DNA from 3 places in the Streptomyces sp. NPDC048142 genome. Region 3 is predicted to be linked to each of the others. Evidence: riboswitches for the same ligand, from Rfam matches in the RefSeq annotation. Region 3 holds a riboswitch; each other region holds the start of a gene.
The links. A riboswitch is a leader RNA that binds a small molecule or an ion and turns the genes downstream of it on or off. The one in region 3 is predicted to bind cobalamin.
Positions count from the first base shown of each region.

Region 1: linked by a shared signal. The riboswitch ahead of ACGF2Y_RS12720 (ribonucleoside-diphosphate reductase subunit alpha) and the one ahead of ACGF2Y_RS34670 (CoA-acylating methylmalonate-semialdehyde dehydrogenase) in region 3 are both predicted to bind cobalamin.
Region 2: linked by a shared signal. The riboswitch ahead of ACGF2Y_RS13410 (ABC transporter substrate-binding protein) and the one ahead of ACGF2Y_RS34670 (CoA-acylating methylmalonate-semialdehyde dehydrogenase) in region 3 are both predicted to bind cobalamin.

Region 1 is NZ_JBIDBC010000007.1:263,445-270,209, reverse strand. It holds gene ACGF2Y_RS12730 (class I SAM-dependent methyltransferase) at 1-88, shown strand, start outside; gene ACGF2Y_RS12725 (ribonucleotide-diphosphate reductase subunit beta) at 250-1,266, opposite strand; gene ACGF2Y_RS12720 (ribonucleoside-diphosphate reductase subunit alpha) at 1,266-3,680, opposite strand; cobalamin riboswitch at 3,816-3,951, opposite strand; partial or broken gene ACGF2Y_RS12715 (GNAT family N-acetyltransferase) at 4,004-4,393, opposite strand; partial or broken gene ACGF2Y_RS12710 (GNAT family N-acetyltransferase) at 4,633-4,752, opposite strand; gene ACGF2Y_RS12705 (hypothetical protein) at 4,752-5,459, opposite strand; gene mctP (monocarboxylate uptake permease MctP) at 5,607-6,765, opposite strand, start outside.
Region 2 is NZ_JBIDBC010000008.1:134,564-141,328, forward strand. It holds gene ACGF2Y_RS13390 (MoaD/ThiS family protein) at 1-104, opposite strand, end outside; gene ACGF2Y_RS13395 (putative leader peptide) at 203-331, opposite strand; gene ACGF2Y_RS13400 (ABC transporter ATP-binding protein) at 401-1,201, opposite strand; gene ACGF2Y_RS13405 (FecCD family ABC transporter permease) at 1,410-2,450, opposite strand; gene ACGF2Y_RS13410 (ABC transporter substrate-binding protein) at 2,447-3,442, opposite strand; cobalamin riboswitch at 3,501-3,620, opposite strand; gene ACGF2Y_RS13415 (Mov34/MPN/PAD-1 family protein) at 3,691-4,113, opposite strand; gene ACGF2Y_RS13420 (amino acid permease) at 4,248-5,702, opposite strand; gene ACGF2Y_RS13425 (DUF2017 domain-containing protein) at 6,044-6,655, opposite strand; gene clpS (ATP-dependent Clp protease adapter ClpS) at 6,712-6,765, opposite strand, start outside.
Region 3 is NZ_JBIDBC010000049.1:23,364-30,128, reverse strand. It holds gene ACGF2Y_RS34680 (hypothetical protein) at 1-126, shown strand, start outside; gene cobF (precorrin-6A synthase (deacetylating)) at 190-1,050, opposite strand; cobalamin riboswitch at 1,143-1,322, shown strand; gene ACGF2Y_RS34670 (CoA-acylating methylmalonate-semialdehyde dehydrogenase) at 1,564-3,066, shown strand; gene ACGF2Y_RS34665 (acyl-CoA dehydrogenase family protein) at 3,072-4,217, shown strand; gene ACGF2Y_RS34660 (enoyl-CoA hydratase/isomerase family protein) at 4,214-5,281, shown strand; gene mmsB (3-hydroxyisobutyrate dehydrogenase) at 5,278-6,204, shown strand; gene ACGF2Y_RS34650 (enoyl-CoA hydratase) at 6,201-6,765, shown strand, end outside.

The DNA.
Region 1 (6,765 bases), on a different contig from region 3:
CGGCACGGTCCGGCTCATCAGCACCTCCTGGCTGGTCACGGCGGACCGCCCGGCCGGCCTCACGGGACCTTGCCCGGATGTCGGGTGAGTGACCGGCGGGCCCAGGCAGTCCGGTAAGAAGGGGAACCCGGCGGTGGCCATGGCCGCCGGCGCCGGCCGCCGTGAGCCCACGTACCGGCGAAGCGCCGCTCCACCGTGCTCAGCACGGTGGAGCGGCGCTTCTGGAACGTACAGCCGCGACAGCAGGGTCTAGAAGTCGTCGTCGAAGCCGACCGAGCCCTCCACCGCCACCTGATAGGCGGACGGGCGGCGCTCGAAGAAGTTCGTCAGCTCCTGGACGCCCTGGAGCTCCATGAAGGAGAACGGGTTCTCCGAGCCGTACACCGTCGGGAAGCCGAGGCGGGCGAGCCGCTGGTCGGCGACGCACTCCAGGTACTGGCGCATCGACTCGGTGTTCATGCCCGGCAGGCCCTCGCCGCACAGGTCACGGCCGAACTGCAGCTCCGCCTCGACCGCTTCCTTCAGCATGTCGGTGACCTGCTGCTCCAGCGCGTCGTCGAAGAGCTCCGGCTCCTCCTTGCGGACGGTGTCCACGACCTCGAACGCGAAGTTCATGTGCATCGTCTCGTCACGGAACACCCAGTTGGTGCCCGTGGCGAGACCGTGCAGCAGACCCCGCGAGCGGAACCAGTACACGTACGCGAACGCGCCGTAGAAGAACAGCCCCTCGATGCAGGCCGCGAAGCAGATCAGGTTCAGCAGGAAGCGGCGGCGGTCCGCCTTCGTCTCCAGCCGGTCGATCTTCTCGACCGAGTCCATCCACTTGAAGCAGAACTGCGCCTTCTCGCGGATCGAGGGGATCTCCTCGACCGCGTCGAACGCGGCGGACCGGTCGTCCGGGTCGGGCAGATAGGTGTCCAGCAGCGTCAGATAGAACTGGACGTGCACGGCCTCCTCGAAGAGCTGCCGCGACAGGTACAGCCGCGCCTCGGGGGAGTTGATGTGCTTGTACAGCGTCAGCACGAGGTTGTTGGAGACGATCGAGTCACCGGTCGCGAAGAACGCCACCAGCCGGCCGATCATGTGCTGCTCGCCCGGCGACAGCTTGGCGAGGTCGGAGACGTCCGAGTGGAGGTCGACCTCCTCCACGGTCCAGGTGTTCTTGATCGCGTCCCGGTAGCGCTCGTAGAAGTCCGGGTAGCGCATGGGACGCAGGGTCAGCTCGAAGCCCGGGTCGAGCAGGTTCTTGTTGTCGTCGGCGGTCATTACTGGCAGGCCTCGCAGGACTCGGGGTTTTCGAGGGAGCAGGCGAGGGCGTCCGCGTCGGGAGCCGAAGCCTGCTGTACGGGAATGGGGGCGGCGGCCGCCGTCTGACCGGACGCGGCGCGGGCGATCCGGGTCGCCGGGCGCGAACGCAGGTAGTACGTCGTCTTCAGCCCCTGCTTCCAGGCGTACGCGTACATCGAGGAGAGCTTGCCGATCGTCGGCGTCTCCAGGAACAGGTTGAGCGACTGGCTCTGGTCGAGGAACGGCGTACGGGCCGCCGCCATGTCGATCAGACCGCGCTGCGGGATCTCCCACGCGGTGCGGTACAGCGCCCGCACGTCGTCGGGGATCCAGGCGAAGCCCTGCACCGAGCCGCTCGCCTCGCGCAGCGCCTCACGGGTGCGGGCGTCCCACACGCCGAGCTTCTTCAGCTCGTCCACCAGGTAGGCGTTGACCTGGAGGAACTCACCGCTGAGCGTCTCGCGCTTGAACAGGTTGGAAACCTGCGGCTCGATGCACTCGTACACCCCGGCGATCGAGGCGATCGTGGCGGTCGGCGCGATGGCCAGCAGCAGCGAGTTGCGCATCCCGGTCTTCGCGACCCGGGCGCGCAGCGCGTCCCAGCGCTCCGGCCAGTTCAGCTCGGTGTCGTAGTGGTCGGGGTGCAGCACACCACGCGCCGCCCGGGTCTCGGACCAGGCGGGCAGCGGGCCCGACCGCTCCGCGAGGTCGCAGGACGCCTCGTACGCGGCCAGCATGATGCGCTCGGAGATCTTCGTGGAGAGCGCGCGGGCCTCGGGCGAGTCGAAGGGCAGACGCAGCTGGAAGAAGACGTCCTGGAGGCCCATCGCGCCCAGGCCGACCGGCCGCCAGCGGGAGTTGGAGCGCCCGGCCTGCTCGGTCGGGTAGAAGTTGATGTCGACGACCCGGTCCAGGAAGGTCACCGCGGTCCGCACGGTGGCGTCCAGCCGCTCCCAGTCGATCGAGCCGTCCGCCACGAACGCGCCCAGGTTGACCGAACCCAGGTTGCAGACGGCCGTCTCACCGTCGTCGGTGACTTCGAGGATCTCGGTGCACAGGTTCGAGGAGTGGACGACCCGGCCCGGCTCGGCGGTCTGGTTCGCGGTCCGGTTGGAGGCGTCCTTGAACGTCATCCAGCCCTGGCCGGTCTGCGCGAGCGTCCGCATCATCCGGCCGTACAGCTCACGCGCCGGAATCGTCCTGCGGGCCAGCCCCTTGGCCTCGGCCGCCCGGTAGGCCGCGTCGAACGCGTCGCCCCACAGGTCGACCAGCTCGGGCACATCGGCCGGGGAGAACAGCGACCAGTCGGTGTCCGCGTCGACCCGGCGCATGAACTCGTCCGGGATCCAGTGCGCCAGGTTCAGGTTGTGCGTACGACGCTGGTCCTCACCGGTGTTGTCGCGCAGCTCCAGGAACTCCTCGATGTCCGCGTGCCAGGTCTCCAGGTAGACCGCCGCCGCGCCCTTGCGCCGGCCGCCCTGGTTCACCGCCGCGACCGAGGCGTCCAGCGTCTTGAGGAACGGCACGATGCCGTTGGAGTGCCCGTTGGTGCCCCGGATCAGCGAACCCCGGGCGCGGATGCGGGAGTACGACAGACCGATGCCGCCCGCGTGCTTGGAGAGCCGCGCCACCTGGTGGTAGCGGTCGTAGATCGAGTCCAGCTCGTCCTTCGGCGAGTCCAGCAGATAGCAGGAGGACATCTGCGGGTGCCGGGTGCCGGAGTTGAAGAGCGTGGGGGAGGAGGGGAGGTAGTCCAGTCGGCTCATCAGCCCGTACAGCGCGGCGACCTCGTCCAGCGCCCGCACCGAGTCGTCCTCGGCCAGACCGGCGGCCACGCGCAGCATGAAGTGCTGCGGGGTCTCGATGACCTGCCGGGTGAGCGGGTGGCGCAGGAGGTAACGGCTGTGCAGCGTCCGCAGACCGAAGTAGCCGAAGCGGTCGTCGGCGCCGTCCGCCATGGCCTGCCCGACGAGCTGGTCGAGCGCGGCCGCGTGGAGCTCCACGAACGCGGCGGTGCGGTCGGCGATCAGGCCCTCGCGGTGCCCGACGGCGACCGAGGCGGAGAAGGACGTCGCGCCCTGCTCCGCGGCCTCGTCCGCGATCGTGCGGGTCAGCAGCCGGGCGGCGAGCCGGGAGTACGCCGGGTCCTCGGAGATCAGCCCCGCGGCGGCCTCGGTGGCCAGCGAGCGCAGCTCGGCCTCGTCGGAGCGGGCGTTGCGCCCGCGCAACGCGGCAGCGGCGACCCGTCCGGGGTCGGTGTCGGGCAGATCGACGGTGAGGTCGGTCAGGGTCCGCAGCAGGGCGGTCCCGGGTCCGTCGTTCGAGGCGTCTCCGGACGTGGTGGACACTGCGGATTCGGTGGCTGAAACCGGATCGGCGGGCGCGATGGTCACTGGGCTTTCCCTCGCTCGGCAGGGGCCGGCGGAAGGCGGGGAAGCCGGGCAGCGCGAAACCCGGGGCAGGGCAGCACAGCTGACGGCGTCCACCGGCCCATCCGCGAGGCCCGGACGTCTGGCATCCGGTTCGGTCGAGCCGGACGCGCTGTCGACAGGTCTTCGGACTTCAGGTGTGCAAAAGCACACTGATCACACCGTTGCGGGACAGTTCCGGATTCGCACCGGATTCCCCTGCGACGACAGCGAGGTCGAGCATACATGTGGGGGCCGCCAGATGCTGCGGCCCCCACATGTTGTGTCGCGACGATTCAATGCGCCCCTCAGAGGGCTGCCCGCAGCTCCAGCCGGAAGGTCATGAGCCGCAGTCCCGGCACCGGTTCCCAGTCCCGTTCGGGGGTCCGCAGAAAGCCGAGCCGACGGTAGATCCTATGGGCTGCGAGCATGGCCGGCTGCGTCGACAGCACCAGCGCCCGCACGCCCTCGGCGGACCGGGCCCGCTCGACACACGCCCGCACGAGGGCCTCTCCGACACCCCGTCCGCGCCCCGCGCGGGCCACGGCCAGCATCCGGAACTCGGCCTCGTCCGGGCCGGCGATGTCACGCCACGGAGTGCCGGGAGCGGCATACGTCACACCCCCGAGCACCGCCCCGTCCACGTCGAGCGCGACGAGGACCTCGGCCTCGGCCGCCCGCTGTGCCACCGCCCGTAGCGTAGACCCTCCGGCGATTGGGGGGCGGCGTCACGGGGCTGGGCACGCCCTCCCCCAAGCTCTCGGCTTCGCTCGAGCAGGGAGGGGCCCCCTCCGGCGTTGTCGTCAATCACCAACTTCCCCAAGCTCTCGGCTTCGCTCGAGCAGGGGAGGCCCCATCCGCGTTGACTCAATCCTCCGCCTTGCAGCTGCACGCACCCAGCCCCGCTCCTTCTCCCACCCCCCAATCGCCGGAGGGTCTTGAGCAGATACGGGTCCTGCGGGCCGTCCAGCAGGTCGTCGCCGAGATACGCCTCGGCGATGATCTCGCCGAGGACGCAGTGTTCGGCGGGGATCGCCGCTCTGATCGTCAGATCCATCAGCCGCTCGTTCCCACATCGTTGTTGGGGGCGCCGTCGCCCACCGGCGGCAGGTCGCCGCGCTCGACCGGCTGTTGCCCGGGGCCCTCTCCGGGCGGCCGCTGTCCGGGAGCCTCGTCGGCCGGCGGCAGGACCCGGTCCAGCTCGTGGTCGTCGGCGCGGTGGGCGGCCCGCGCCGCGACCCGCAGCGTCGCCCGGTCCACCTCCGCGAGCTTCCCGCGCACCGACACCACCAGTCCCTCCTGCTCCTGGGTGTACGCGTGCCCCGACTCTGTGGCCCGGTACCACTGCTCGCCGTCCCGCTCGCACGTCACCAGGGGCTCGGGAGCGCCGGTGGGCGCGGGGTCGTCCCCGCAGTCGGTCTCGGTGTGCGGGCGGCGTTCCACCGACAGCTGGATCTGTCCGCCCCCGGGCGTGGTGTAGACGCTGCCGAATCCGTCGTCACCGATCACCCCGACCGACTGGCGCGCCAGGGTGTAGCCCGCCGCCTCGGTCACCCAGACATGCTCCGCGACGGTCTGTACGGCCCGTGCCCGCGCCTCCAGCTCCGCCCGGTCGGGCGCCGGCGCGGCCGTGGCGCTTGGCCCCGCCGCCTCCGAGGAGGGGGCCGGCACGGTGCCGCAGCCCGTCGCCGCCGCCAGGGCCGAGGCCAGCGTCATGGTCAGGAGTACGGGCCGGATCCGGGGCCGCCGGGAGTGGGATGCCATGGGCACATCCTTTCGTACGGTGAGGGCTCTGTGCATCGGAATGACGAGAGGCGGCCGCGCACCGGAAAAGCTCCCGGGCCGCCGCCCGCTCCGCTGGGGGAGGGGCGGCGACCCGGGGGCCAGGACCTGTCGTGGGTGTCCGGCGGGTCAGTGACCGCCCGGCGCGCCCGCCGTGGCCGGCGGGAGCTTCTCCTTCGTGCCCGCGTCGCTCGCGTCGCCGGCGTCCGCCGTGTAGTCGGACGGCGAGGTCTCGTCGATCCCCACCGGGGCCTTCAGCGCGTTCAGGACGAACGTGAGGACGATGACGATCACCAGGTTCAGCACGAACGCCGTCAGCCCGATGTAGCCGATCTCCCCGATGCCCGGGATCTCCTTGGAGGACCCGCCGAAGTGCTTCTGCGTCGGGCTCGCCACGCCGTACGCGGCGATCGTCCCGTACAGCATGCCGACCGCCCAGCCCGCTATGAGCGCCCAGCGGTGGAACCACCGGGTGAACAGACCGCCGACCAGGGCGGGCATCGTCTGGAGGATCCAGATGCCGCCGAGGAGCTGGAAGTTGATCGCGACCGTCTTGTCCATCGTCAGGACGAACGCCAGCGCCCCGACCTTCACCAGCAGCGACACCAGCTTGGAGACCTTCGTCTCCTGGGCGGGCGTCGCGTCCGGTCTGAGGAAGTCCTTGTAGATGTTCCGGGTGAAGAGGTTCGCCGCGGCGATCGACATGATCGCGGCGGGCACCAGCGCGCCGATGCCGATGGCGGCGAACGCCACCCCGGCGAACCAGGCCGGGAACATGTTCTCGAACAGCTGCGGAATGGCCAACTGGCCGTTGTCCACGTTGACCCCGGCGGCGATGGCCATGAAGCCGAGGAGCGCCAGCAGACCCAGCATCAGCGAGTACAGCGGCAGGATCGTGGTGTTGCGCCGGATCACCTCACGGCTGCGGCTGGACAGCGTCGCCGTGATGGAGTGCGGATACATGAACAGCGCCAGCGCCGAGCCCAGCGCCAGAGTGGCGTAACCCCACTGCCCCATCTCGCCCGGGATCAGCGAACCGCGCGGCTGTCCGGTGGCCGGGTTCTCCTCGGCGAACGCCTCGCTCGCCTTGGTGAAGATCTCGCCGAAGCCGCCGAGCTTGATCGGGATGTAGATGATGGCGACCGCGATGACCAGGTAGATCAGCCCGTCCTTGACGAACGCGATCAGCGCCGGCGCCCGCAGCCCCGAGGAGTAGGTGTACGCGGCCAGCACCGCGAAGGCGATGAGGATCGGCAGGTCCCTGATGAACCAGTGCGTGGTCTCGCCG
Region 2 (6,765 bases), on a different contig from region 3:
AGGTCGGCGAAGAGGTCGGCGAGGGTGTCCCCGTTGCCCTCGACGGCCTTCGCGCCGTCGGTGTAGGTGCGGAGGATGGTCGGGATGCGGACCTCGATGGCCATGGCGTGGGCTCCTGTCGAATGCGGAGAGGTGGCGTGGGGCGCGCGTTTGTGCCCCCGCGCAGGGGGTGGTGCGTGTGGGTGGGCGCGCGGACCGCGGCTCAGGCCGGGCGGCTCACGGGCAGGCTGCGGGCGGGACAGATCGCGCTGGCGAGCCTGCACAGGTCGACGTGCAGCCGCGCGACGAGCAGCGTGCCCGGCGTCTTGTTGCTCACGTCATGGGGAACCATGCGGGCATCGTATCGATTCCCTGTGCGGAAACCCGAGGGGCATCCCACATCGCGGATGGTAAGCGACCGCTATGTGGACATGGTGGGGCGGGCGAGTCCTTCCGGGAGGTAGACGACGGTGGGTGCGCCGGTCTTCGGGTGGGTGCTGACCTCGGCGGCGACGCCGTACACCTCGCCCAGCAGCTCGGCCGTGAGGACCTCTTCCGGGGTGCCGGAGGCGACGACGCGGCCGTCCTTGAGGACGTAGATGCGGTCGCAGTAGTACGCGGCGAGGTTGAGGTCGTGCAGGGCGAGGAGGTTGGTGGTGCCGAGGTCGCGGACCAGGGAGAGGATCTCCAGCTGGTAGCGGATGTCCAGGTGGTTGGTCGGCTCGTCCAGGACGACGAGTGAGGGCTGCTGGACCAGGGCGCGGGCGACCAGGGCGCGCTGGCGTTCGCCGCCGGAGAGGGAGGCGAACGTACGGGGTTCGAGTGCGGCGATGCCGACCCGGGCGAGGGCGCCGGTGACCAGGGCGGTGTCGGCGGCGGTGTCGGCCTCCCAGAACCGCTTGTGCGGGGCCCGGCCCATCGCGACGACCTGGCCGACGGTGAGCTCGAAACCGGCGTGGCCGTCCTGCGGGACGGTAGCGATGCGCTGGGCGCGGGCCTTCACGGGGAGGGCGGCGAGGTCGTCGCCGTCGAGGAGGACGCGGCCGTGGGTGGGGCGCAGGGTGCCGTAGACGCAGCGCAGGAGGGTGGTCTTGCCGCTGCCGTTGGGGCCGACGAGGCCGACGGTCTCGCCGTCGGCGGCGGTGAGGTCGACGGCGTCGACGAGATGGCGGCCCTCGTCGCCGATGCCGTACGAGAGGCCCTCGGTGCGCAGGGTGGTCACGGGCGGGCTCCTCGGGCGTGCGGAGGCGTCGGGCGGGCTCCTCGGACGTACGGAGGTGTCGGGCGGGCTCCCTCGACGCGTGGCACCTTCATGCGGAGGCCCGTGACAAGGAAGGACCTCGTGCGGAGGCCTGCGACAAGAAAGGACCTGGTGCGGGGGCTCGTGACAAGAAGGGGCCGGGTGCGGGGGCTCGTGACAAGAATGGGCCTCATGCGGGGGCTCCTTCGGACCTGCGGCGGAGCATCCAGAGGAAGAACGGGCCGCCGGTCAGCGCGGTGAGCACGCCGACCGGGATGTCCTGCGGGGCCGCGAGCGTCCGGGCGGCCAGGTCGGCGAGGACGAGGAACACCGCTCCGCCGAGGGCGACGACCGGGAGCAGCGCGCGGTGTGCGGCGCCGACGGCCATCCGGGCCATGTGCGGGACCATCAGCCCGACGAAGCCGATCGCCCCGCTGTACGCGACGAGCACCCCGGTCATGAGGGAGGCGAGGACGAAGACGGCGGCCCGGAAGCGGGCGGTGTCCAGGCCGAGGACGGTGGCGCCCTCCTCCCCCACCAGAAGCAGGTCGAGCGGGCGGGCCAGGGTGAGGAGTACGGCGGTGCCGATGACCAGGGTGACCGCGGGGAGCGCGAGCATGTCCCAGCGGGCCGCGCCGAGGCCGCCGAGGGTCCAGTAGAGGACTTCCTGGAGGTGGTCGGCGCGGGCGGAGGTGACCAGGATCAGGCTGGTCAGGGCGGAGAGGATGTAGGAGACGGCGACCCCGGCGAGGACGAGCCGGTTGGTGGTGAGGCCGCCTCCGCCGCGCGCCAGGGTGTAGACGAGCAGCAGCGAGAGCAGCGCGCCGGCGAAGGCGGCGGCGGGGATGGTGACGGTGGTGGCGAGGGTGGCGCCGATGCCGAGGACGATCACGAGGACCGCGCCGGTGGAGGCCCCGGAGGAGACGCCGAGGAGGAACGGGTCGGCGAGCTGGTTGCGTACGAGGGCCTGGAGGACGGTGCCGATGACGGCGAGTCCGGCGCCGACGACGATGCCGAGCAGCACGCGGGGCAGCCGGACGTCCAGGACGATCGTGCGGAAGGGGCTCGCCTCCGCCCGCCCGGTCAGGATGTCGAGGACCTGGCCGGGCGGGATGCGGACGGAGCCGAGGGCGAGGGCGGCGATCACGGCGGCGGCGAGGAGCGCGGCGAGGACGCCGAGCACCAGGGTGTAGCGGAGCAGCCGCCGCGGTGCGGGGGTACGGCAGCTCACGGGGTGGTGGCCGCCGGGTGGAGCTGGGCCGCGAGCTTCTCGACGGCGGCGGGGACGCGGACGCCGAGGACCGCGTCGGAGAGCGGCATGACCGCGAAGCGCTTGTTCTTGATGGCGGGGACGTCGGCGAGGGCCGGGTCGGTCAGGAGGCGCTTCTTCTTCTGTTCGACGGTGGTGGCGCCGTAGTCGTAGATCACGATGGCTTCGGGCCCCCGGGCGACGACGTTCTCCCAGGAGGCGTCACCGAAGGGCTTGTCGAGGTCGGCGAAGACGTTGGTGCCACCGGCCCGCTCGATCAGTTCGTTGCCGATGCCCTCGCCGCCCGCGGTGAAGGCGGTCTTGTCGCCGCTGTCGTAGACGAAGACGGAGACGGGCTTCAGGCCGGCGAGCTTCTTCGCGGTGGCGGCGTTGTCGGCCTTGGCCTGCTTGATCCAGGCCTCGGCGCGGTCGGCGACGCCGAAGGTGCGGCCGACCTCGCGGACCTCCTCGTAGAGGGTGTCCATGGGCTGGTCGCCCTCGGTGCAGCTCTCGGCGTTGAGCCGGGTCTCGATGCCGGACTTCTTGAACGCTTCGCGGCTGCGGCCGTCGCCGGCGGTGAAGGCGCTGCTGTAGCCGCCGTAGACGAAGTCGGGGTTGGTGGCGAGGACCTGCTCGTAGGAGGGGTACTCCTTGGCGATGACCGGGACGGAGGCGTAGTCCTTCGCGTACTTCGGCAGGACCTGGTCGTCGAGGTAGGCGGTGCCGACGAGGGACTTCGCCAGGCCCAGTTCCAGCATGATCTCGGTGACGTGCTGGTTCATGGTGACCACGCGCTTCGGCGGGGCCTGATACGTCGTGGTGACACCGCAGTTCTTGACGGTGTACGGGAATCCGTCGCTCTTCGCCGCGGCCTTGTCCCCGGTGGCGGCGTCGCCGTCCGGGGAGGAGCAGGCGGTGAGGGCGAGCGGGAGCAGCACGGCGGCGGCTATGAGCGCGGGGGTGCGCCGGGACATGGCGAGGCCTCTCCGGGGGATTTCCGCGTCCCCTGGTCGATGCGGAAAGGCGGCGGGCCAGTTCCTGGCTTCCGGGCCGCCCTCCGGTGCGATGTCGTCCGTTTGAGGAGTCGTCCGCGTGGGAGGGGGCCCGGTCACAGTGGCGGGACCGTGCCGGATTCGCACCGGCTTCCTGGTTCCTGCTGCCTTGATCGGGTCTGGGGGCAGTGTGCCAGACCCGTGCGGCGGCCCGGCGGTCCGCCCGGGGTTCAGTACGCCTCGACGACCCGCACGTCTTCCTCGGTGATCTCGCCGTCCACGATGCGGTACGAGCGGAACTGGAAAGGGCCCGCGCCGTCGGTGTCGGCGGTGGAGACGAGGACGTAGTGGGCGCCGGGTTCGTTGGCGTACGTGAGGTCGGTGCGGGAGGGGTAGGCCTCGGTCGCCGTGTGCGAGTGGTAGACGACCACGGGCTCCTCGTCGCGGTCGTCCATCTCGCGGTAGAGCTTGAGGAGGTCGGCGGAGTCGAACTCGTAGAACGTGGGCGAGCGGGCGGCGTTGAGCATGGGGATGAAGCGCTCGGGGCGGTCCGTCCCGGCCGGGCCCGCGACCACTCCGCACGCCTCGTCGGGGTGGTCGGCGCGGGAGTGGGCGACGATCTGGTCGTAGAGCGTCTGGGTGATGGTCAGCATGGCGCCAGGATATGCAAGGGGCCCCCGCGTACCGGTGGGTGGTACGCGGGGGCCCGCATGCTGGACGCCGTCGGCCGTTGGGGCGGCCGGGGGCGGTCCGGGGAGGAGGGCGGTCGTGGGGCCCGCCCTCGGGGTCAGTGGGTGCCGGAGGTGGTCTTCCGCGGGGTGCGCGCCTGGATCACCCGGTAGGAGACGAAGAGGAGGAGCGCCCACAGGGGTGCGCAGTAGAGCGAGATCCTGGCGTCCTCGTCGATCGCCATCATCACGATGACCATGCCGATGAACAGGAGCGCGAACCAGCTGGTGTACGGGGCTCCGGGGGCCTTGAACGAGGACTGCGGGAGCAGGCCCGCGTCGGCGAGGCGGCGGTAGCGGATCTGGCTGAGCAGGATCATGATCCAGGCCCACATGCCGGAGATGGTCGCGAAGGAGACGACGTAGGTGAACGCCTCGCCCGGCCACTGGTAGTTGATCCACACGCCGACGAGCATCAGGGCGGCGGAGAAGGTGGTGCCGAGGAGCGGCAGGCCGTTCTTCGTCAGCTTGGTGAAGGCGCGGGGGCCCTGGCCGTTGAGGGCGAGGTCCCGGAGCATACGGCCGGTGGAGTACATGCCGGAGTTGCAGGAGGAGAGCGCCGCGGTGAGGACGACGAAGTTGACGACGGCGGCGCCGACGCCGAAACCCATCTCCTCGAAGGCCTTCACGAACGGGGAGACGCCGGGCTTGAAGGTGGACCACGGCACGACGGAGAGGATCATGATCAGCGCGCCGACGTAGAACACGGCGATGCGCCACGGCACGGTGTTGATGGCCTTGGGCAGCACGGTCTCGGGGTCCTTGGACTCTCCGGCGGTGACGCCGACGAGTTCCACGGCGAGGAAGGCGAACATGACGATCTGGAGCGTCATGAGCGTGCCGGTGATGCCGTTGGGGAAGAAGCCGCCGTCGTTCCAGAGGTTGGAGACGCTCGCGGTGTCGCCGGCGTCGGAGAACCCGACGGTGAGGACGCCCGCGCAGATCAGGATCATGCCGATGATCGCGGTGACCTTGACCATGGAGAACCAGAACTCCAGCTCGCCGAAGAGCTTCACGGAGATCAGGTTGGCGCCGTACAGGATGAGGGTGAACACCAGGGCGGACAGCCACTGCGGAATGTTCCACCAGTACGTCATATAGGTGGCGGCGGCGGTGACTTCGGTGATGCCGGTGACGACCCAGAAGAGCCAGTAGGTCCAGCCGGTGACGAATCCGAAGAACGGTCCGAGGAATTCCCGGGCGTACTCCGAGAAGGAGCCGGAGACCGGGCGGTACATCAGGAGTTCGCCCAGTGCCCGCATGATGAAGAAGATGACCAGGCCCGCGATGACGTAGGCCAGGACGATGCTGGGTCCGGCCCGGTCGATGGCTTTGCCCGCGCCGAGGAAGAGCCCGGTGCCGATGGCTCCGCCGATGGCGATCATCTGAATCTGACGGGCTCCCAGACCGCGCTGGTATCCCCCGCCGTCGGCCCCGGCAGCCCCGTCGGCCCCGGCGTCGCCGCCGGGCCGGCCCTTGTCGACCTGTCCTTCGTCGACCTGCGCCGATGTCATGGTGGTGCGCCTTTCTCCACGCCGATCCGCGCCGTACAAGGCTGCGGATCAGGTCCTGATCCCCCCGGATATGGATGGAGTGCCACCGGCGTTCGGCCGGTCTGTGGCGCCCCCGGGGACAGGGGTGACGTCCCCGGGCGGTCGTGAAGATTTATCACGACCGCCAGGGGACACCGTGGGACATTCTGTGGCGCATACCACAGCGAAAGCGGGCAAGAGGTTTGATTCGGCAGAAAAGGGCTGAATCACTTGGGGGGATCGTTATGCGGATCTGAGCGTCCGTTGAGCGAACGGTCGTCCCCCGCCCCGGCACGGCGGGGGATGATCCGCGCCCTTGACGTTTACGGCATCAGCGTCTCGACGAGCGTTTCCTGGAGCGCGCCGAGCCAGAGGTAGGCCATCACCATGGGCTTGCGCGGATCGGAGTCGGGGAGCCGGTAGAGCGAGCCCTCCTCGCCCTCGTCCTCCTCGGACACCTCCAGCCGGGTGCCGATGGTCAGGCGCAGGTCGTTGAGGGAGCGGAGCCAGCTGCGGCACTCGTCGCCGGTGAGGGTGAGGACGGCGCCGCCGTCCCCGGCGGGCACGAGCGCGTCCAGGGTGCGGACGACGGTGAGGGCGTCCTCGCGCTTGCCGGAGCGCAGGTCGTTCTCGGTGAAGCGGCGGAACTCGGAGGACAGCTCGCGCAGCTCCTCCTGCGGCTTTCCGCCCTCGGCGGGCCGGTCGGGGCCGCCGTAGGCGTCGGGGAAGAGCCGGGCGAGCGCCGGGTCGGAGGGCGGCTTGCTGGGGCCTTCGGCGAAGAGGGCGGCGAGCGGGTCCTCGCCGTCGGCGGGCGTCTCGCCGGGGCCGATCAGTTCGAGCAGCTGGACGACGAGGGAGCGCAGGATGGAGATCTCGACCTCGTCGAGCGCGACGGCCGCGCCGCCGCCTGGGGTGGCCTCGAAATGGCCGGCCATGGATTCTCCGATGGTGGGTCGAACGGGGCGGGGGGTACGGCGGTGCGCGCAGGGCGCTAGTTGCGGTCCTGGGTGAGGGTGGCCCACAGCCCGTAACCGTGCATGGCCTG
Region 3 (6,765 bases):
GCCGTCGAGCGGCCGACGGACGGCCGCGTGCACGACTACCTGGTACGGGGCAGCGACCTGACCGCCGAATGCCCCAGCCTGGGACACGGGCTCGGTGTGATCCGGGCGCACGAGTCCCGCGACTGACACCCCACAGGTCCGACGACGAGGTGCGGCGGCCGGAGCCGCCCGCGCCTCGACGCGGACCTTTCAGCCGTTCGTACGATCCGCGCCGCCCGTACGATCCGCGCCGCCCGTACGAGGGGTACCCCCCTGGTCGTCCGAGACATCCGTGTCGTCCGGACCTTGGCGCAGCAGATAGGTGTCCATGATCCAGCCGTGCCGTTCGCGGGCCTCCGCGCGCAGTCGGCTGATCCGGCCCGCCACCTCGTCGAGCGGTCCGGAGACGAGCAGTTCGTCCGGGGTCCCGATGTAGGCGCCCCAGTGGATCCACCACCCCCTGCCCGTCAGCTGGGTGAAGCTCTCGTGGCCGTCGAGCATCACGACGAGGTCGCAGTCCTCGGGGAATCCCTGGGCGAGCCGCCGGCCGGGGGTGATGTGGATGGGGCGGCCGACCCGGTTCAGGGTGACCCGGTGCCGGGCGGCGAGGGCCGAGACGCTGCTGATGCCGGGGATCACCGTGTGGCCGAATTCCACCGTTTCCCGGCCGCGGATGTCGTCCAGGATCGCGAGCGTGCTGTCGTACAGGGACGGGTCTCCCCACACCAGGAAGGCTCCGCACTGCCCGGGGGCGAGCTCCTCGGAGATCAGGCGTTCGCAGACGTCGGCACGGCGGTGGCGCCAGTCGCGCACCGCCGAGGCGTAGCGTCCGCTGTCCTGCTGGGTACGGTCCCGCCACGGGTCCTCGGCGTCGACGACGCGGTAGGGGCCGGTCAGGTGTTCGTCGAGGATGTCCCGTCGCAGCCGGGTCAGCGCGTCCTTCTCCTTGCCCTTGCCCAGTACGAAGAAGACATCGGCCCGGCGCATGGCCTTCACCGCGGCGAGGGTCAGATGGTCGGGGTCGCCGGCTCCCATGCCGATGACGAGGATGTGGCGGGGTGCGTCGCTCATGTCGGCCGATCATGCCAGGAGCGAGGCGGGGTGGACTTACTAGGACGTCCAACTATATGTTCGTGAGCAGAGGGGTGACCGGCAGGGAGCCGGCCGCCCCGAAGGCCCGTGGTGTCAGGGAAGCCGGTGTGATTCCGGCGCGGTCCCGCCACTGTGACCGGGGAGTTCGTCCTCGCAGGACATGCCACTGACGGTGCAGCAGCCGTTGGGAAGGTACGAGGACGCGCGGTGATCCGGGAGTCAGGATACCGGCCGCGGGATGTTCCGTGTTTCCACGAGGATGGAGCAGACACGCATGGCACCGGTCCGCACCCACGGCCCCGCAGGCCCGTCCCGGCGAGCGGTTTGCCCCGCCCCCTGACGGCCCCCGCCCTTCGCGTCCCCGACGGCAGGCCCCTCCGCACCCGCGCGCACCGAACCGACGGTGCGCCGTGCGCCGGTGCCGCCGCGCGCCATCCCCGGACCTCACCTGACGATCCCACCTGACGACCTCACCGACAGGAGCAGGCTTCCATGGTTCGCGAGCTCACCCATTTCATCGGCGGCAAGAACACACCCGGCACCTCGGGCAGGTACGGCGATGTGCACGACCCCAATACCGGTCTGGTCCAGGCCCGCGTGCCGCTGGCCGACCGGTCCGAGACCGGGACGGCGATAGCGGATGCCGCCGAGGCGCAGCGCGCGTGGGGCGAGTGGAACCCCCAGCGTCGCGCCCGTGTGCTGCTCCGCTTCCTCCAACTGGTCGAGAAGGAGCGGGAGTCGCTCGCCCGGCTGCTCTCCTCGGAGCACGGCAAGACCGTGGCCGACGCGCACGGTGACATCACGCGCGGTCTGGACGTGGTGGAGTTCGCCGCCGGTGTCCCGCATCTGCTGAAGGGCGAGTTCAGCGACAACGCGGGGGGCGGGATCGACGTCCACTCGCTGCGCCGGCCGCTCGGGGTGGTGGCGGGCATCACCCCGTTCAACTTCCCGGCGATGATCCCGCTGTGGAAGGCCGCACCCGCTCTGGCCTGTGGGAACGCCTTCATCCTGAAGCCCTCCGAGCGGGACCCGTCGGTGCCGCTGCGGCTGGCCGAACTGTTCCTGGAGGCGGGACTGCCGCCCGGTGTCCTGAACGTCGTCAACGGCGGCAAGGAGGCCGTGGACACCCTGCTGGAGGACCCGCGCGTCAAGGCGCTCGGCTTCGTCGGGTCGACGCCGATCGCCGCGCACATCTACGCCACCGCCGCCGCCCACGGCAAGCGGGCGCAGTGCTTCGGCGGGGCGAAGAACCACATGGTCGTGATGCCGGACGCCGACCTGGACCAGGCGGTGGACGCCCTGATCGGCGCCGGTTACGGCTCGGCGGGCGAGCGGTGCATGGCGATCTCGGTGGTCGTGCCCGTGGGCGAGGCCACCGCCGACGCGCTGGTGGCCCGGCTGACCGAGCGGATCGCCGGGCTGCGGATCGGTCGCTCGGACGACCCCGGCGCCGACTTCGGTCCGCTGGTGGGCCGCGACGCGGTGGACCGGGTCCGCGGCTATGTCGACCTCGGCGTCGAGGAGGGTGCCGAACTGGTCGTCGACGGACGGGACTTCACCCTGGAGGGGCACGAGAACGGCTTCTTCGCCGGTGCTTCCCTCTTCGACCGGGTCACCCCGGACATGCGGATCTACCAGGAGGAGATCTTCGGCCCGGTGGTGTGCGTGGTCCGAGCGGCGGACTACGAGGAGGCGCTGCGACTGCCCTCGGAACACCCGTACGGCAACGGCGTCGCCCTGTTCACCCGCGACGGCGACACCGCCCGCGACTTCACCCGGCGGGTCGACACCGGCATGGTCGGCGTCAACGTGCCGATCCCGGTGCCGGTGGCGTACCACACGTTCGGCGGCTGGAAGCGGTCCGGATTCGGGGACCTCAACCAGCACGGGCCGGACGCCATCCGCTTCTACACCCGTACCAAGACGGTCACTTCGCGCTGGCCCGCCTCGGGGATCCGGGACGGCGCGAGCTTCACGATTCCGACCATGGGGTGAGCGCCATGACCACACTGCTCACCGACGACCAGCTCGCGGTCGTCGAGACGACACTCGACTTCGCCCAGGAACATCTGGCCCCGCACGCCGTGGCCTGGGACCAGGACAAGCACTTCCCGGTCGACGTCCTGCGCAAGGCGGCCGAAGTGGGCCTCGGCGGCGTCTACGTACGGGAGGACATCGGTGGTTCCGGGCTCTCCCGCTCCGACGGGGTCCTCGTTCTTGAGGCTCTGGCCACCGGCTGCCCGTCCATCGCGGGCTATCTCTCCATCCACAACATGGTCGGCTGGATGATCGACCGGTACGGCACCGAGGGCCAGCGGACCCGCCATCTGCCGACGCTCTGCACCATGGAGCGGCTGGGCAGTTACTGCCTGACCGAGCCGGGCGCCGGGTCCGACGCCGCCGCGCTGCGCACCCGTGCGGTGCGCGACGGCGACCACTACGTGCTGACGGGGACGAAGCAGTTCATCTCCGGCGCGGGGGCCTCGCACCTCTACATCGTGCTGGCCCGCACCGGCGATGACGGGCCCCGGGGGATCTCCGCGTTCCTCGTCGAACGGGACGACCCCGGGCTCTCGTTCGGGCCCGACGAGAAGAAGATGGGGTGGAACGCCCAGCCCACCCGCCAGGTCCTGCTGGACGGGGTCCGCATCCCGGCCGACCGGCTGCTCGGCGAGGAGGGCGGCGGCTTCCGCATCGCGATGAACGGCCTGAACGGCGGCCGACTCGGCATCGCGGCCTGCTCGTTGGGCGGCGCGCAGAGCGCCCTGGACCGGAGCATCGCCCATCTCGCGGACCGGGAGGCGTTCGGCGGCCGGCTGCTCGACGCGCAGGCCCTGCAGTTCCGGCTGGCCGATATGGCGACCGAGCTGGCGGCGGCCCGCGCGCTGGTGCGGCAGGCGGCCGAGGCACTCGACCGGAACGTGGCGGGCGCCCCGCAGTTGTGCGCCATGGCCAAGCACTTCGCGACCGACACCGGCTACTCGGTGGCCGACCGGGCGCTCCAACTGCACGGCGGCTACGGCTATCTGACGGAGTACGGCATCGAGAAGATCGTCCGGGACCTGCGGGTCCACCAGATCCTGGAAGGGACCAACGAAATCATGCGCGTCATGGTCGCCCGGAGCCTGACGGGAGCCCTGCGATGACCGAGGAGACCGTACGGGTGCGCGTCGAGGGGCGTACGGGGGTGCTGACCCTGAACCGGCCCGCCTCGCTCAACGCCCTCACCCACGCGATGGTGAAGACGATCGCGGCGGCCCTGGACCGGTGGGAGCCCGACCCGGAGGTGGGAGCCGTCGTCATCACCGGGGCCGGGGAGCGCGGCCTGTGCGCGGGCGGCGACATCCGGTCCATCCACGAGGACGCCAGGGACGGCGGCAGGGCGTCGGCCGCGTTCTGGCGCGACGAGTACCGGCTCAACGCCCGCATCGCCCGCTACCCGAAGCCGTACGTGGCGGTCATGGACGGCATCGTGATGGGCGGCGGGGTCGGGGTCTCGGCGCACGGCAGCGTCCGGATCGTCACCGAACGGTCCAAGGTGGCCATGCCGGAGACCGGGATCGGCTTCGTACCGGACGTCGGTGGCACCTATCTGCTGGCGCTGGCCCCCGGCGAGCTGGGCACCCACCTCGCCCTGACCGGTGCGGTGGTGGGAGCCCGGGACGCCCTGCTCTGCGGGCTCGCGGACCACTTCGTACCCCAGGCGGACCTGCCCGCGTTCCTCGCCGGACTGCGGACCGAGGCCCCGGACCGGGTGCTCCGCCGTCACGTCCGGGACGCGCCCCCCGGTGTACTGGACGCCAACCGCACCTGGGTCGACCACTGTTACGCCGCCGGCACGGTCGAGGAGATCGTGGAGCGGCTGCTCGCCTCCGACGTTCCGGCGGCCGGAGAAGCAGCCGCCACGATCCTCGGCCGCTCGCCCACCGCGCTGAAGGTCACCCTGGCGGCGCTGCGCCGGGCACGCGAACTCGGCCCGCTGGAACGGGTGCTGGAGCAGGAGTACCGCGTCTCGTGCGCGGCGCTGGCCTCCCCCGACCTGGTGGAGGGCATCCGGGCCCAGGTGATCGACAAGGACCGGACGCCTCACTGGTCGCCCGGCACGCTCGTGGAGGTCACGGACGCGGACGTGGCCAGGTACTTCGCACCGACCGGCGGCGAGGACCTCTCCCTCGCCGCGTCCGACTCACCTCAGGAGGTGCCCTGGTGACCACGACCGTCGCCTTCATCGGACTGGGCAACATGGGCGGCCCGATGGCCGCCAACCTCTTCAGGGCCGGGCACCGGGTGCTCGGTCACGACCTCGTCGAGTCCTGTCTGTCGGCCGCCGCGGGAGACGGGGTCGAGGCGGCCCCGTCCGCCGGCCGGGCGGCGGCCGTCGCGGACGTGGTGATCACCATGCTGCCCGCCGGCCGCCAAGTCCTCTCCCTGTACGGGCCGCAGGGCCTGCTCGCCGCCGCCCGCCCCGGCACCCTGTTCATCGACTGCTCGACCATCGACGTGGCCGATTCCCGGGCCGCCCACGCGGCGGCGGAGGCGGCCGGTCACCGGTCGCTGGACGCCCCGGTCTCCGGCGGGGTGGTGGGGGCCGTGGCGGGCACGCTCACCTTCATGGCCGGGGGCTCGGAGAGCGCGTTCGCGGAGGCCGGGCCGCTGCTGTCCGTGATGGGGAAGAAGGCGGTGCACTGCGGTGCGGCGGGCGCCGGACAGGCGGCGAAGATCTGCAACAACATGATCCTCGGTGTCTCGATGATCGCCGTCAGCGAGGCGTTCGTGCTCGCCGAGAGTCTCGGCCTGTCCGACCAGGCGCTGTACGACGTGGCGTCGGCGGCCTCCGGCCAGTGCTGGGCGCTCACCGTCAACTGCCCGGTCCCCGGCCCGGTCCCGACGAGCCCGGCCAACCGGGACTACCGCCCCGGATTCGCCGCGCCCCTGATGGCGAAGGACCTCGGGCTGGCCGCCAACGCGGTGCACGCCGGCGGGGTGGACGCCGAACTGGGGCTGCTTGCGGCCGAGTTGTACGCCAGGTTCGCCGAGGGCGCGGGGGCGGACCAGGACTTCTCCGGGATCGTCCGGGCCATCCGGGCGGCCTCGTCGAACACCACCGATCCACAGAAGGGCAGCACCACATGAGCGAGACCAGCGAGAACGCGTCCACTCCGGGCCCGTACGGGACGATCCTGGTCGAGCGCCGGGGCCGCACCGCGCTGCTCACCCTGAACCGCCCCGAGGCGCTCAACGCTCTGAGCCTGGAGGTCATGCGGGAGACGGTCGAGGCCACCGAGGCGCTGGACCGGGACCCCGGCGTCGGCTGCGTCGTCATCACCGGCAGCGGCGGCAAGGCGTTCGCGGCGGGGGCGGACATCAAGGAGATGCAGCCGCAGAACTACGCGGACATGTATCTCGGCGACTGGTTCACCGCCTGGGACCGCCTCGGGCATCTCCGCACGCCCACGATCGCCGCCGTACGGGGCTACGCCCTGGGCGGCGGCTGCGAGTTGGCCATGATGTGCGACCTCGTCATCGCCTCGGAGTCGGCGGTCTTCGGGCAGCCGGAGATCCGGCTCGGGGTGATCCCCGGCATCGGCGGCTCCCAGCGGCTGACCCGGGCGATCGGCAAGGCCAAGGCGATGGACCTGTGCCTGACCGGCCGGAACATGGGGGCCGAGGAGGCGGAGCGGGCCGGACTGGTGT